Regions from separate parts of the Streptomyces sp. NPDC046465 genome, predicted to be linked through region 3. Evidence: riboswitches for the same ligand, from Rfam matches in the RefSeq annotation. Region 3 holds a riboswitch; each other region holds the start of a gene.
What was found. Region 3 has a riboswitch for S-adenosylmethionine ahead of thrC (threonine synthase). Riboswitches for the same ligand answer to the same signal wherever they lie in the genome.
Positions count from the first base shown of each region.

Region 1: linked by a shared signal. The riboswitch ahead of ABZ953_RS29940 (aminotransferase class V-fold PLP-dependent enzyme) and the one ahead of thrC (threonine synthase) in region 3 are both predicted to bind S-adenosylmethionine.
Region 2: linked by a shared signal. The riboswitch ahead of ABZ953_RS26520 (hypothetical protein) and the one ahead of thrC (threonine synthase) in region 3 are both predicted to bind S-adenosylmethionine.

Region 1 covers NZ_JBEYZK010000021.1:151,587-156,698, forward strand. Annotated here, with positions in the region: gene ABZ953_RS29920 (NYN domain-containing protein) at 1-157, opposite strand, end outside; gene ABZ953_RS29925 (hypothetical protein) at 192-431, opposite strand; gene ABZ953_RS29930 (rhomboid family intramembrane serine protease) at 613-1,350, shown strand; gene ABZ953_RS29935 (Lrp/AsnC ligand binding domain-containing protein) at 1,347-1,628, shown strand; gene ABZ953_RS29940 (aminotransferase class V-fold PLP-dependent enzyme) at 1,694-3,067, opposite strand; SAM riboswitch class IV at 3,256-3,373, opposite strand; gene trpD (anthranilate phosphoribosyltransferase) at 3,473-4,537, opposite strand; gene ABZ953_RS29950 (cytochrome bc complex cytochrome b subunit) at 4,713-5,112, opposite strand, start outside.
Region 2 covers NZ_JBEYZK010000017.1:197,688-202,799, reverse strand. Annotated here, with positions in the region: gene ABZ953_RS26535 (translation initiation factor 2) at 1-809, opposite strand, end outside; gene ABZ953_RS26530 (hypothetical protein) at 870-1,247, shown strand; gene ABZ953_RS26525 (radical SAM protein) at 1,454-2,812, shown strand; SAM riboswitch class IV at 2,890-2,999, shown strand; gene ABZ953_RS26520 (hypothetical protein) at 3,045-3,371, shown strand; gene ABZ953_RS26515 (SDR family oxidoreductase) at 3,505-4,239, shown strand; gene ABZ953_RS26510 (GNAT family protein) at 4,289-4,843, shown strand; gene ABZ953_RS26505 (amino acid permease) at 4,898-5,112, opposite strand, start outside.
Region 3 covers NZ_JBEYZK010000007.1:177,203-182,314, forward strand. Annotated here, with positions in the region: gene ABZ953_RS13185 (cold-shock protein) at 341-544, opposite strand; gene ABZ953_RS13190 (MoaD/ThiS family protein) at 965-1,240, opposite strand; gene thrC (threonine synthase) at 1,357-2,652, opposite strand; SAM riboswitch class I at 2,670-2,840, opposite strand; gene ABZ953_RS13200 (glucosyl-3-phosphoglycerate synthase) at 2,977-3,921, shown strand; gene ABZ953_RS13205 (hypothetical protein) at 4,050-4,328, shown strand; gene ABZ953_RS13210 (trehalose-6-phosphate synthase) at 4,378-5,112, shown strand, end outside.

The DNA of each region.
Region 1 (5,112 bases), on a different contig from region 3:
CGTACTGCCGCAGCTGGGCGGGCAATTCGGCCAGGGTGAGCCCGCCGAAGCCGTCCGAGACGATATGGACGACCCGTCGGCGCACCCCGTCGGGCAGCGGACGGTCGAGCACCTCAGCGGCGCCGTCGTCCGGCTCCCCGCCTGAGCTCTCCACCATCCGTCACCCCACTAGCTGTGCGGGCCCCGCTCCGTCAGGAGTCGGCGCCCGGCCTGTCCACGAGTTCCACCTGATCCACGGCGTTGCACCAGCGGCAACGCACGGACTCGATGGTCTCACTGACCACCTCACGTTCTTCGACGTTCGACTCTCCGGCCAGGTCGAGATGCACATACTCGACGACCTTCGAGCTGCGGGTCACATCGAAACGCGTGAGATTGCCGCACAGCGTGCAGCGCCACCGGGTGGTGGCGGTCGGCAGAGGAACCGTCATCGTGGCTGTTCGCTTTCGTCGGTGACTGGTAGCGGCGACATCATCGGCGACCGTGGGGCGTACGCGAGTTTCCGTCTGCGCACTGCCCGTAACCCTAAGGCCTGTAAGGGGCGCCATGCGGCGGCCTGCCGAGCGGCATGGCGGTCTGCGGAGGTAGTGCCCGTTACGTCATGCTCTGTTCATGATCCGCACATGGCGTACGAAGGCAGGCCGGCTGATCGGAGGGGGAACCGCCCCGGTGACGTACGGCCTGATCGCCGTCTGCTGCGCGGTCTTCCTGATCTCCCCGGTCTCCGGGTTCAACCCCTCCTACGGCCGCGGCGACGAGTTGATCGGTGCGCAACAGGTCTACTTCGAGCGGTGGGGAGTGGTACCCGTCGAACTGTTCAGCGGTGTCCCGAGCGCCGCCCTCGGCCCGTTCACCGCCCTGTTCGTGCACGGCAGCTGGCTTCATCTGCTGGGGAACATGCTGTTCTTGTACGTGTTCGGGGTCATGGTCGAGGAACGCATGGGCCACCTCCAGTACGCCTTCTTCTACCTCAGCTGCGGATATCTCGCCCTGCTCGCCTACGCGGCCGCGCACGCGGGCTCCGACCAGACGCTCGTGGGAGCGTCGGGGGCGATCTCCGCCGTCCTCGGCGCTTGCCTCTATCTCTTCCCACGGGCGCGCGTCACCAGCCTTTTCCCGTTCCTCTTCTTCCTGCCGCTGCGCTTTCCCGCGTGGGTGGTGCTGCCGTTCTGGGTGGCGCTGCAGTGGCTGGCGGCGGGGCAGGGCGGAAACGGTACGGGAGTCGCCTATCTGGCCCATCTGGTGGGCTTCTCGCTCGGCTTCCTGTACGCGTGGGGGTGGCGTGTGCGGAGGACTAGAGTGCACGTGAAAGGCAGCGCACCGGCCACCGAGGGAGACAGCCAGCCGTGATCACCGCGATCGTGCTCATCAAGACCAGCGTGGACCGGATCCCGGAGATCGCCGAGTCGATCGCCGCGCTGGACTCCGTCAGTGAGGTCTTCTCCGTGACCGGTACGTACGACCTGATCGCGATGGTGCGGGTGCCGCGCCACGACGACCTCGCGGACGTCATCCCGGGCCGGATCAGCAAGATCCCCGGCGTCGAGGGCACCGACACGCACGTGGCGTTCCGTACGTACTCACAGCACGACCTGGAAGCGGCCTTCGCGATCGGCCTCGACTCCTAGGGCCTTCCGGCCTGATCAGGCCGGATCAGGCCGCATCAGGCCGGATCAGGCCGCATCAGGCCGGATCAGACGGCGGCACCGGTGTCCGGCACGCAACGCCCGTCCTCGGTGCGGTAGTTCCACCGGGCGCCGTCCGCCACCAGCTCCTTGACGGCGCGCACGAAACGCTCGACGTGCTCGTCGGGGGTGCCCGCGCCGAAGCTCACCCGGATGGCGTTCAGCGACTTCTCGCCGGGCGCGGCCTCGGGGGCGCCGCACTCGCCGGGCTCGTCCGGCTCGCTGCCGAGCAGGGTGCGCACCAGCGGGTGGGCGCAGAACAGGCCGTCCCGTACGCCGATCCCGTACTCGGCGGAGAGCGCGGCGGCGAAGTGCGAGCTGTTCCAGCCGTCCACGACGAAGGAGATGACGCCCACGCGCGGCGCGTCGTCCCCGAAGAGCGAGAGCACGCGCACGGCGGGCACCTCGGCGAGGCCCTCGCGCACCTTGCTGATCAGGTACTGCTCCCGGGCGACGAGCTCGTCGAAGCCCGCGTCGGTGAGCGCCTTGCAGGCGGAGGCGATGGAGTAGACGCCGATGACGTTCGGGGAACCGGCCTCGTGCCGGGCCGCGGAGTCGTGCCACTCCACGTCCACACCACCGTCGGCGCGTCGCGCCACCTTCCGCGAGGCGCCGCCACCGGCGAGGTACGGCTCGGCGGCGCGCAGCCAGTCGGAGCGGCCCGCGAGGACGCCCGAGCCGAAGGGCGCGTACAGCTTGTGCCCGGAGAAGGCGACCCAGTCCACGTCCAACTCACCGATGGAGACGGGGTGGTGGGGCGCGAGCTGGGCGGCGTCGAGGACGATGCGGGCGCCGTGCGCGTGCGCGGCGGCGGCCAGTTCACGCACCGGCCAGAGCTCGCCGGTGACGTTGGAGGCGCCGGTCACGCAGACGAGGGCGGGGCCGTAGGGATCGCGGTCGGCGAGTGCGCGCTCCAGGGTGTGCACGGCCTCGTCGGGGGTGCGCGGCGCGTTGAGGTAGGTGACGCGGGCGTCCCGCCACGGAAGGAGCGAGGCGTGGTGCTCGGTCTCGAAGACGAAGACCTGGCAGTCGGCGGGCAGGGCGGCGGCGAGCAGGTTCAGGGAGTCGGTGGTGGAGCGGGTGAAGACGACCTGGTCGTCCTCGCGGCAGCCGAGGAACTCGGCGACGGTCTTGCGGGAGTTCTCGAAGAGGTCCGTGGAGAGCTGCGAGAGGTAGCCGGCCCCGCGGTGCACGCTGCCGTAGTACGGGGCGTACGCGGCCACGTCGTCCCACACCCGCTGCAGCGCGGGCGCGCTCGCCGCGTAGTCAAGGGCCGCGTACGTCACCTCGCCGCCGGTGACCAGCGGAACGGTGACGTCCCTGCCGAGGACGGCCAGCGGGGCGCAGACGGACGGGTCGGCGGCAACAGCGGAAACAGACATGGCGAACTCCCGTAAGAGACAAGTGAGTTCACTGCGAGGGCGCGTACGGCAGAGGGGTACGGCGAGGCAGTGATGAAGAGAAAAAGGGTGCGCGGAAAGGGGCCGAAGGCCCTAGCACATTCGCTTGCTCACGAGACTGCTCCCTTGAGGACCAGGACCCCAGGGGCGGACATTCACCGATGTCCAGGGGTCCGCGCTTGCCATACGCCTCGCTGCGTACGGCCTGGTCTTCACCCGGGGCACCCCGCCACGGACGGAGGGTTGCCGGACAGCGGGCCGGGGCCGTAGTCGCTGTCACTCATGACCTGTGCAGCATCCTGCCACACGATCTTCGACGCGCAAGGCGCAGTCCAGAATCCGGACTGCGCCTTACGTCACATGGGGGGGCTGCCGCCCGCGGCGGGCTCAGCGGTTGCTGGCCGCCACCCAGCGCTCCAGGGCCCGCTTCGCGGCGCCCGAGTCGATCGCCTGCGCCGCCCTCGCCATCCCGGCCCGGATCTGCTCCACGAGCGGCTCACCGGTCGGCGAGAGGGCGACCAAGGCCGCCGCGGAGTTCAGCAGCACCGCGTCCCGCACCGGGCCGCTCTCGCCGTCGAGCAGCCGCAGGGCCACCTCCGCGTTGTACGAGGCGTCGGCGCCCCGCAGCGCCTCGACCGGCACCAGGCCGATGCCGACCTCGCGGGGGTCGAAGGCCTCCTCGCGCACGGCGCCGTCCCGCACCACCCAGACCCGGGAGGTCGCGGTGGTCGTCAGCTCGTCGAGCCCGTCGTCCCCGCGGAAGACGAGGGACGAGTGCCCGCGCTCGGCGAACACCCCGGCCACGATGGGCGCCATCCGCGGGTCGGCGACCCCGACCGCCTGGGCCCGCACCTTGGCCGGGTTGGTGAGCGGACCGAGGAGGTTGAAGACGGTCCTGATCCCCAGCTGGCTGCGCGCGGCGCCCGCGTGCCGCAGCGCGGGGTGGAACTTCACGGCGAAGCAGAACGTGATGCCCGCCTCTTCGGCGACCTCGACGACCCGCCGGGGCGTGAGGTCCAGGTTGACGCCGAGCTTCTCCAGGACGTCGGAGGCGCCGGACGCGCTGGAGGCGGCGCGGTTGCCGTGCTTGACGACCTTCGCGCCCGCTCCCGCGACGACGATCGCGGACATGGTGGAGATGTTGACGGTCTTGGCCCCGTCGCCGCCCGTGCCGACGATGTCGACGCTCGGGCCCGGCACGTCGATGACGTTGGCGTGCGCGTACATGGCGCGTACCAGGCCGGAGATCTCCTCGACCGTCTCACCCTTGGCCCGCAGCGCGATCACGAAGCCCGCGATCTGCGCGTCGGTGGCCTCGCCCCGCATGATGCGGTCCATGGCCCACGCCGTGTCGTCGGCGCTCTGGTCCCGCCCGTCGAGCAGGCCGTTCAGCACGTCGGGCCAGGAACGGGCCGCCGCGGTGTCGCCTCCTGCGGGGGTCACAGCGCTCATAGCCGCTCCTGGTGTTTTCGTCTGCGTATGGATGTATAGGGAGGGAACACCCCGACTGCTCGGGGTGGGACCACCCTATCCAGCCTCCGGGACGGCAAAGAGCCCCATCCATGCAATGGACGGGGCTCTTGCCGTGGCGACCGTGGAGCGGTCGGAGCTTCGGAGCTCGGGTTGATCAGTGGTGGCCGTGGCCGCTCGTGATCTCCTTGTACTCGTCGGCGGTGGGCTTGGGGATCTGGTTGTTCTCCCCGTAGTAGCCCTTGGAGAGCTTCGCCCGGAGCTTCTGCGAGCCCGACAGCTTGCGCTCGACACCGTTCTCGTCGACCGACGGGCCGATCTCGACCGGCTGGTACTGCTCGTGCGCCGTGAGGGTGTGCAGCTGGTCCTGGCTGAGCGGCTCGTGGACCTCGATGAACTCACCGTGCGGCAGCCGCTTGATGATGCCCGACTCGCGGCCGTGCAGCACCTTGTCCTTGTCGCGCCGCTGCAGACCCAGGCAGATCCGCTTGGTGACGATGAAGGCGATGACAGGACCGGCGAAGAAGCCGATCCGGACGAACCAGGTGATCGCGTTC
Region 2 (5,112 bases), on a different contig from region 3:
GTACGGGAGGGCGGCGCGGGATCCGGCAGGAGGTTCGGTACGGGGGGATCGGCCGGTGGGGCCACGCCGAGGATCCGGTAGAGCTCCGCGCGCAACCGGCGTACGGCCTGGCCGCGCTCGGCGAACGCCCGCGCGGCGACGGCGGACGCGGAGCCGGGGCTGTACTCGCCGACGGCGCGCTCGAAGCCAGCCGTGGTCGGCTGTTCCAGGGGCCCCAACCCCGGTAGCCGGGCGAGGAGTTCGGCCATCGGGGTGCCGGGGATCAGCTCGCCGCCGCCGTCGCCCGCGGCGATCATCGGGGTGTCGCGGGCCGCGGCCGCGTACAGCGCCGCCGAGCCGTGGTCGGTGACGATCGCGTCGGCGGCGATGAGCAGCGCGGCCCACTCCTCGTACGGGCGGGCCAGGACCAGGCCCGCGTCGAGGGCGGGTGCGAGATCCTGCGCGAGGTCGAACCGCCCTGTCCTGCTGTGCTCGTTGGGGTGCAGGACGAGCCCCAGCTGGTACGTGTCGTGGGGGAGCTCGGCGGCCAGGCGGGCGGGGAGGCGGGGGTGGCGGCGGATCAGGGAGTGCGGGCCCCAGGTGGAGGCGAGGACGACCAGGCTCCGGCCGTGGGTGCGCAGGGCGCGGCGGTAGCGCTCGCGCAGGGGGAGCGAGGCGAGGACGCGGTCGAGCGTGGGGTCGCCGGTCACCGTCGCGTGCGCGGCTGCCGGAGGGCACGCGGCGGCGAGGCGGGTGACCTGCGAGGGGTGGGCCAGGGCGTGGAGGCGGGCCAGTGGGCGGCCGCCCGGCATCAGGAGCGCCGGGTCCATGCCGGAGGCGGAGTCGCCGGGGCCGTCCGGTGCGGTGAGGGCCTTGTTGTAACCGGCGCCGTGCGGCAGCAGGACGCGTGGTCCGCGGAGCTCGGCGAGGCCGCCCTTGGGGCTGGCGGCCAGGATCAGATCGTGGGGGTGGGCGAGGGCCTCGGCCCAGGGGATGGTGCGCCCGCCTGCCCGTTCGACGGCCGCGAGGGCGTCGGTGTCGAAGGCGGAGCCGGGGACGAGGGTGAAGCGGCGTCGGATGCGGTCGTCGCCCGCGAAGACGGGGAGGACGTCGAGGAGCCGGTGCAGGGCGGTGGCAGACCGGGCGGCGAAGAGGACGCGCTTCTCGGTGCCGGGGGAGGAGCCGCGCCGTGCGGCGCGGACCGCCGCGACGGGACCCGCTGCCCGCTGCCCGCTGCCCGCTGCCCGCTTCGGGAGTGTCCATCCTAGTTCGGGCGGCTGTGTCGCGTGACCCGTTTCCGCTTTTCGGGGCGGGTATGTGGGGGTCGGCGGGCGGCATGCCGGAGATCGTACCGGGCCCGCAGCATAGACCTGCGGCGGAGGCGCCCTGCGACCGGAGTCGGATCCGGAACGGTTCGGCCGCGTATTAGCGTGGTCGGAACAGATCGATCGACAGGATCCGAGGTGCCCGGCCCATGCCAAGCCGCAGCGAGAGCCGTACCCAGCTCATCGAGTCACTCATGGAGCGGTTCCCGCACGTGCCGCGGGAAGCCGTCATCAAGGAGGATCTGCTGCGCGGCGGCATCGCCTTCGACGAGTCGGCGCTCAGCGACAACGAGGGCGGTGACGTCAAGCCGAAGTCGTACTTCATCTTCTCCTTCGACCACAGCACCCTGCCCGAGCTGGGCGCCGCCGCCCTGCGCCGCCCGCCCGAGGAGATCGTCCTCACCGGCGGCCCCTACGACCTGCGCCGCACCGTCGTGTCGGTCCGCGTGAACCCGGCCTCGCCGTACCGCGTGGCCGCCGACGACCACGGTGTCCTCGGGCTCTACCTGGACGGCGCACGCATCTCCGACGTGGGCCTGCCGCCGATGCCGGACTACTACCGGCACACGCTGGAGAACGGCAAGTCCGTGATGGAGGTGGCGCCCACCATCCAGTGGGGCTACCTGATCTATCTGACGGTCTTCCGGGTCTGCCAGTACTTCGGCGCCAAGGAGGAGTGCGGGTACTGCGACATCAACCACAACTGGCGCCAGCAGAAGGCGGCGGGCCGCCCCTACACGGGCGTGAAGCCGATGGACGAGGTCCTTGAGGCCCTCGCCATCATCGACAAGTACGACACCGCGAAGTCCTCCACCGCGTACACGCTCACCGGTGGCGCCATCACCACGCGGCTCCAGGGCAAGGACGAGGCCGACTTCTACGGGCAGTACGCGAAGGCCATCGAGGAGCGCTTCCCCGGCCGCTGGATCGGCAAGGTCGTCGCCCAGGCGCTGCCCAAGGCGGACGTGCAGCGCTTCCACGACTACGGCGTGCGGATCTACCACCCCAACTACGAGGTGTGGGACCCGTACCTCTTCGAGCGCTACTGCCCCGGCAAGGAGCGCTACGTCGGCCGTGACGAGTGGCACCGTCGCATCCTGGACTCCGCCGACGTCTTCGGGCCGCGCAACGTCATCCCGAACTTCGTGGCGGGCGTCGAGATGGCGGAGCCCTTCGGCTTCAAGACCGTCGACGAGGCCATCGACTCCACCGTCGAGGGCCTGCAGTACTTCATGTCGCGCGGCATCACGCCCCGCTTCACCACCTGGTGCCCGGAGCCCACGACACCGCTGGGCAAGGCGAACCCGCTGGGCGCGCCGCTGGAGTACCACGTGCGCCTCCTCGAGGCGTACCGCGCGACGATGGAGGCCAACGGCCTGTCGTCGCCTCCCGGTTACGGTCCTGCGGGCCCCGGCAACGCGGTCTTCTCGGTCAGTTCGTTCATGGACAGCCTCTCCCCGGAGCAGGCCGCTCCGGAGGATGCCATCACCTCCACCACGGCCCAGTAACCCGGTGCGGAGGCCTGCACGGGGGCCAGGAGAAAACCCCGGGCAGGCCTCCGACAGGCCGTGTTACGGTCGGGACGGGTCACGAGTTCCAGCGCCAAGCCCCGGCTCGCTGGGCGGCACCCCGCTCCGTCGCGGGTGCCCCGGGTGACGACCCGCCCCGTGCGACGTGCACGGGGAACGGCGGATCACCGGGGTCGGCGACACCCGGGGTCCACAACTCCGGAGGCGCTCCATGACGCACTCGCCCGACACCCATGACCACGCCACCCATGATCACGCCACCCGTGCCCACGACACCTGGGACGCCTGCACGGCGACCGACGTGCTCATCACCTCGCACGACGTCACCGACGACGGCCGCATCGCGCTCCATGTGCTCGGTCCGACCAGGGGCGTCCCCGCGGCCCTGTGGACCGACGATCCGGAGCGGCTGCGCGGCCTCCTGCGACAGTACGAGGGCCTGGCCCAGTGGCAGCCCCGCTGGAACCTGCTGAGGCTGCGGTGCGAGACCCTGGGCACCACGGTGGTGTGCGTGGCCCCGCTGGCCTCGGGCGTCTGACGAGGCGTCGTCGGCCGGAGGGCCCGCGCCACCGTCGAAGATCACCGGTTCGTAGGATGACGCCGTGCCGGTCGCGGGCGATCCCCGCGGCCGGGCGGCGCGACAGTCAGCCACCCAGAGCCGGAGGTCCCCCGTGCAGCACCACCCCGTCACCGTCGTCACCGGCGGCAGCCGCGGTATCGGCGCCGCTGTCTGCGTCCGTCTCGCCGAGGACGGCCACGATGTCGTCATCGGCTACCGCTCGAACGCGACGGCCGCCGACGAGGTCGCCGCGACGGTCCGCGCCGCCGGTCGCCGCTGCGTCACCGTCCAGGTCGACACCGCCGACGAGGCCGACGTCGACCGCCTCTTCGACACCGCGGCGGCCGAGCTCGGCCCGGTCACCGCTCTCGTCAACAACGCCGGTGTGGGCGGCCCCGTCGGCCCCCTCGCCGAGGCCGACGCCGAGGGCATGCGCCGGGCGCTCGAGGTGAACGTCCTCGGATACCTGCTCTGCGCCCGGCGCGCGGTGCGGGACATGAAGGCCCGCGGAGGCGGCGCGATCGTGAACATCTCGTCTGTCGCGGCCACTCTCGGAGGTCCCGGCGAGTACGTGCACTACGCCGCCGCCAAGGGCGCCGTCGACACGCTGACGGTCGGCCTGTCCAAGGAGGTCGCGGAGGACGGCATCCGCGTCAACGCCGTTGCCCCCGGCGTCATCTGGACCGAGTTCCACGCCGACCCCCAGCGTCCCGCGAAGCTCGCGGCGGGCATTCCCATGGGGCGCTCCGGTCAGCCCTCGGAGGTCGCGGGGGCCGTCTCCTGGCTGCTCTCGGACGACGCCTCGTACGCGACGGGCACGGTCCTGAGGGTGTCGGGCGGCCGCTGATCTCTCCCCGCGGCTGCGGATTCGGATCGAACCTTCGTACGATGTAGGCATGATCACTGAATCCGTCGCCCTCGCCCCCGGCGTCGTCATCCGGCCGTCCGCCCTGAAGGACGCGGAGGCGCTGGCCCGGTCCCACCGGCGCAACCGCGTCCACCTCGCGCCCACGGAGCCGTACCGGGCGGCCTCCTTCTACACCACGGAAGGCCAGGCGGAGCGAGTCCGCGGGCAGTTGGAGGAGGACAGGGCGGGCCGGGCCGCGCACTGGCTGCTCGAGAGCGACGGGGAGATCGTCGGCCACGCCGGGCTGACGAACATCGTGCTGGGCCCGGCCCGCAGCGCCAGCCTCGGCTACTGGATCGACGGGGAGCACCTGGGCCTCGGCCTGGCCTCCGCCGCCACGCGGTTCGTCTGCGAGGCGGCGGACGCCCGGCTCGGCCTGCACCGCGTCGAGGCATGCACCCTGCTCGACAACACCGCCTCGCAGCGCGTGCTCGCGAAGTGCGGTTTCGAGGAGTACGGGGTCGCGCCGGGCTACTTGTACATCAACGGCGCCTGGCGCGACCACCGCCTCTTCCAGAAGATCCTCAACGACCGCCCGATGTAGCGGGGATGGGGCCGGGGGGGCGTCCGGAGTCCCCTCTCTGATCAGACTCTCGGGTCAGACGATGTTCTCCGCGACCTCGGCCTGCTCGCGGTCCGAGCCGTACGCCTGCGGGGTGCTGTACGAGCGGCGCGCCACGAACCACCACACGGTGGCAAGGAGCAGCACCGCGACGAGCGCGATCGAGGCGTAGTTCATCGAGTCGACCGTCACCGGCGAGGCCTGCGGCAGGCAGAACAGGACCGTCACGAACGCCACCCAGATGACCGCGA
Region 3 (5,112 bases):
CGGACGAATGGGGTCTCCCCCAGCTCGTTAAGAGCTTGGGGAAGGAAACGCAAGCAAACAGATCGTGCCGGCGCCCGCGACGGACGGCCTGCAGCCCTTGTGGTTCCTTGCCCCACCCGGCCTGCGGGCCTCACCGACCCGATCCAAGTTCTGTCACTCTCACTCGGAGAGTGCTAAGCCCAATGATTAGCACTCGACCCCTGCGAGTGCAAGCGCCTCTCTGGATCCCGGACAGCTTCCGGGCGCGCGCCCCCGCGTACCCCACGCACACGAGGGGCCCGTACCCCGGCTGGGATACGAGCCCCTCGCGATGCTTGCTTCGGTGGTCGGTCGCGCCGAGCTAGACGGCGAGCTTGACCATGTCCGCCTGCGGACCCTTCTGGCCCTGCGAGATCTCGAATTCGACTCGCTGACCTTCTTCAAGGGTGCGGTACCCGTCCATCTGGATCGCGCTGTAGTGGACGAAAACATCCGCACCACCGTCGACCGCGATGAAGCCGTACCCCTTCTCCGCGTTGAACCACTTGACGGTGCCCTGAGCCATGCCTAACTCCCCTATTACTGGCCCTTGCACAGGACCGCACTTCGCGGACCCGGGTCAGACCTCACCCCCCACTGCTGGGGGTGTGCGCCGGAACGCGTCGACCGCCGCTGAATGTATCTGTCCAACTGCCGTCTGCAACAGGTCAATCGGACGAGAATTCTGGGCACGCCCGATCGGTAATATGCGGAGAATTCGCCACGATTCAGGGCAAGAAGGGCCAGGCAAAAGCCACATAAGGTTCAAATGGGCAGCGCTCTTTGGCTACTTCTTGTCGGCTCCAGGCCGACTTCGTATATGCGCTCGGCATTAACGGCGAAGCACTCTTCCCAACTGTACCGCGCTCAACCATGCAGAATTGCCCCCTCCGTTTCTCGACCGGAGAGGGCAATTCGGTTTAAGCAGGGTTCTTGCGGAAAAGGATCAGCCGCCGGCGACGGCCGGAATGATCGAGACGCCCGCGCCGTCCGGGGTGGCCGTCTCCAGGCCCTGTTCGAAGCGGACGTCGTCGTCGTTGACGTACACGTTCACGAAACGGCGCAGCTTGCCCTGGTCGTCCAGGACGCGGGCCGCGATGCCCGTGTGGTTCTTCTCCAGATCGGCGATGACCTCACCGAGGTTCGCCCCCTCGGCGGCGACCTCGGCCTTGCCGCCGGTGTAGGTGCGGAGAATGGTGGGAATCCGGACGTTGACACTCATGGGTTCACCTCAGGGGTACGGGGGCGGAGGGGAGGCGCCCTGAAAGGGGCGCGGGGAACTGCGCGAGGACGGACCACGACCCGCAGTCGGCGGCGAGCGACGGGCCCAACGGCGACTTAACCGGCGAGACCCGCGGAGCGAAACGCGTCGAGGCTCGGCTTGATCGTCGCCGTCGCCTGAGACCTCTCGGCAACCGCGTCGAGCGTCTTGAGCCCGTCCCCGGTGTTCAACACCACCGTGGTGAGGGCCGGGTCGATGAGCCCGGCGTCGACCAGCTTCCGCGTGACGCCCACCGTCACACCGCCCGCGGTCTCCGCGAAGATCCCCTCGGTCCGAGCGAGCAGCTCGATCGCCTCGACGACCTGTTCGTCGTTCACGTCCTCCACGGCGCCACCCGTGCGGCGCGCGATGTCCAGGACGTACGGCCCGTCGGCGGGGTTGCCGATGGCGAGGGACTTGGCGATGGTGTTCGGCTTCTGGGGGCGGACCACGTCGTGACCTGCCTTGAAGGCGGTCGACACCGGGGAACAGCCCTCGGCCTGGGCGCCGAAGATCTTGTACGGCTTGTCCTCGACGAGGCCCAGCGCGATGAGCTCCTTCAGACCCTTGTCGATCTTCGTGAGCTGCGAGCCCGAGGCGATCGGGATGACCAGCTGGTCGGGCAGCTCCCAGCCGAGCTGCTCGCAGATCTCGTACGCGAGGGTCTTGGAGCCCTCGCCGTAGTAGGGCCGCAGGTTGACGTTGACGAAGCCCCAGCCCTCGCCCAGCGGGTCGCCGATGAGCTCGGAGCAGAAGCGGTTCACGTCGTCGTAGTTGCCCTCGATGCCGACGAGCTCGCCGCCGTACACCGCGGCCATGACGACCTTGCCCTGCTCCAGGTCGTGCGGGATGAACACGCAGGAGCGGAAACCGGCGCGGGCCGCGGCGGCGCCGACGGCGCCCGCCAGGTTGCCGGTGGAGGAGCAGGAGAGGGTGGTGAAGCCGAAGGCACGCGCGGCTTCGAGCGCCTGCGCGACGACCCGGTCCTTGAAGGAGTGCGTGGGGTTGCCCGAGTCGTCCTTGACGAACAACTTGCCCTGGTCGACGCCCAGTTCACGCGCGAGGTTGTCGGCCTTGACCAGCTTGGTCCAGCCGGGGTTCAGGTTCGGCTTCTCGGCGACGTCGGCGGGGACGGGCAGGAGCGGGGCATAACGCCAGATGTTGGCGGGACCGGCCTCGATCTGCTTGCGCAGAGATTCCGGGTCGCCCAGCGGCAGGTCGTACGCGACTTCGAGGGGGCCGAAACACTCGACGCACGCGAAGATCGGACCGAGCGGGAACTTCGTGCCGCACTCTCGGCAGGAGAGACCCGATGCGGGGCCGAGGTCTACGGAAGAGGTGGTGTTTTCGGTGGCGACAGTCTGCACAGCCATGGAGGCGAGGCCCTTTCTCCTCATCTTCCTCGCGACGCATCTCGCCGCGAGACGGAATTGGCACCTTCCCGAGCCGGGAGCCTCGCGGCGCTGATCGCGCACACGGTGACACTTGCGTCTTGCGACGCGCGGCTGGGTGGTTGCCGGGGCTTCAACGGGCCGTATCCCTCTGCCCCTCTGGATGAGCGGTATTCGATTGTGTGACGCCCGGGACCCCCGACATGCGATGGTCACCGGCGTTGTTCAAGACTGTAACCGAAGCCCCGGACCCTTGAGATAGTCGTCCGAACCGCGAGATGGATCACATATGGGAGGACCGCGACCGTGCTGGAAGAGGTCGAGCACTGGCTGAGCAGGCGTTCCTGGTCCGTCGCCGACCGCCCGCTGGACCTCCTGGTCGCCGCCAAACGCGCGTCAGGAACCTCGGTGAGCGTCGTACTGCCCGCGCTCGACGAGGAGGGGACGGTCGGCGAGATCGTCGCCGAGATCCGCCGCGCTCTGATGGAGAAGATTCCGCTGGTCGACGAGCTCGTGGTGATCGACTCAGGCTCCACGGACCGTACGGCCGAGGTCGCGTCGGCGGCGGGCGCCAAGGTCGTCCACCGGGACGAGATCCTGCCGCGCATCTCACCGGTGCCCGGCAAGGGCGAGGTCCTGTGGCGGTCACTGCTCGTGACCGGCGGGGACGTCGTGGCCTTCGTCGACGCGGACCTTCGGGAGTTCTCCGCGGACTTCGTCTCGGGCATCGTGGGACCGCTGCTCACCGACCCGGACGTGGCCTTCGTGAAGGCCATGTACGACCGGCCGCTCGGCGCCGCGGCGGGTCAGGGCGGCCGGGTGACCGAGCTGATGGCGCGCCCGCTCCTGAACATGCACTGGCCGCGCCTCGCGGGGTTCGTCCAGCCGCTGGGCGGCGAGTACGCGGCGCGCAGGTCGCTCCTCGAGCGGCTGCCGTTTCCCGTCGGATACGGCGTGGAGCTGGGGCTGCTCGTCGACGCGCTGCACACCGTGGGTCTTGACGCGCTCGCGCAGGTCGATGTCGGGGTGCGCAGGCACCGGCACCAGGACGGGCAGGCGCTCGGGCGGATGGCGGCGGCGATATACCGGACGGCGCAGCTGCGGCTCGCCCGCGGCCATCTGCTGCGGCCCGAACTGACGCAGTTCGAGCGGGGCGAGCACGGGTTCGTGCCGCGGACGTACGCGGTCGACACGGAGGAGCGTCCGCCGATGACGGATATCGCCGAGTATGCGCATCGTCGCGTGGCGTAACCTCCGCCGATGATGTGCTTTGCCTACATTTCCGTCTTATGTGGGATAGATCTGTGTGGGATAGAGCTGCGTGGGCCAGAGCTGCGTGGGCCAGAGCTGCGTTGTGGGACAGAGTCGGACGGAGCGCGGTGGGGATCGCCTCCGCCGCGGTCGCGGTGGGCGCGCTCGCCGTCAGCGCGCCACCGGCGACCGCGGCAGCCGCCCCCGCGCCGGTCGTCAAGCACCTCACGGCGACCGCCCCCGCCCCGCCCCCCGCCCCGCCGCAGCCCGGACAGCCGCACGGGCGCCCGGCCGGTGAGCTCGCCACGACCGGGGACTCCCGGGCCCTGTTGTACGGCGGGATCGCGGTCGCACTGTGCGTCCTGGGCGTGCTGCTGATCGCCGCGGGGCGCAGGCGTCGGGACTGACCACCGGCCGTACGTTTGCCCGTCCCCGGGACGGGCTACGTTCTGCCACATGGTCTCCGAGTACGAATCGTCAGCAGCGCAGGTACTGGTCGCCTCCAACCGCGGCCCCGTCTCGTACACGGTGGGAGAGGACGGGGAGCTGTCCGCCAAGCGCGGCGGCGGCGGCCTGGTGTCCGGGCTCAGCGCCATCGGCGACGAGGCGGACGCCCTGTGGGTGTGCGCGGCGCTCGGCGACGGCGACCGCGAGGCGGTGCGGCGCGGCGTCGGCGAGGACGGCGTCCGGATGCTGGACATCGACGCGGACGTGCACGCGGCCGCGTACAACGGCATCGCGAACTCGGTGCTGTGGTTCGTCCACCACATGCTCTACCAGACCCCGCTCGAGCCGGTTTTCGGACCGGAGTTCCGTGCGCAGTGGGCGGCGTACGAGACGTACAACCGCGCCTTCGCCGAGGCACTGGCCGCGGAGGCGGCGCCGGGCGCGGCGGTCCTCGTACAGGACTACCACCTGGCGCTGGTGCCCGGCATGCTCCGCGAGCTGCGCGAGGACGTGCGCATCGGCCACTTCTCGCACACTCCCTGGGCGCCCGCCGACTACTTCAGGATGCTGCCGGACGACATCGCGGAGCAGTTGCTGCGCGGGATGCTCGGCGCCGACCGGCTCGCCTTCCTGACCGGGCGGTGGGCGGACGCGTTCACGGAGTGCTGCGTACAGATCGTCGGCGGGACCACGGGCACCCGGATCGGGGTGCACGGGCTCGGCGCCGACGCGGACTTCCTGCGG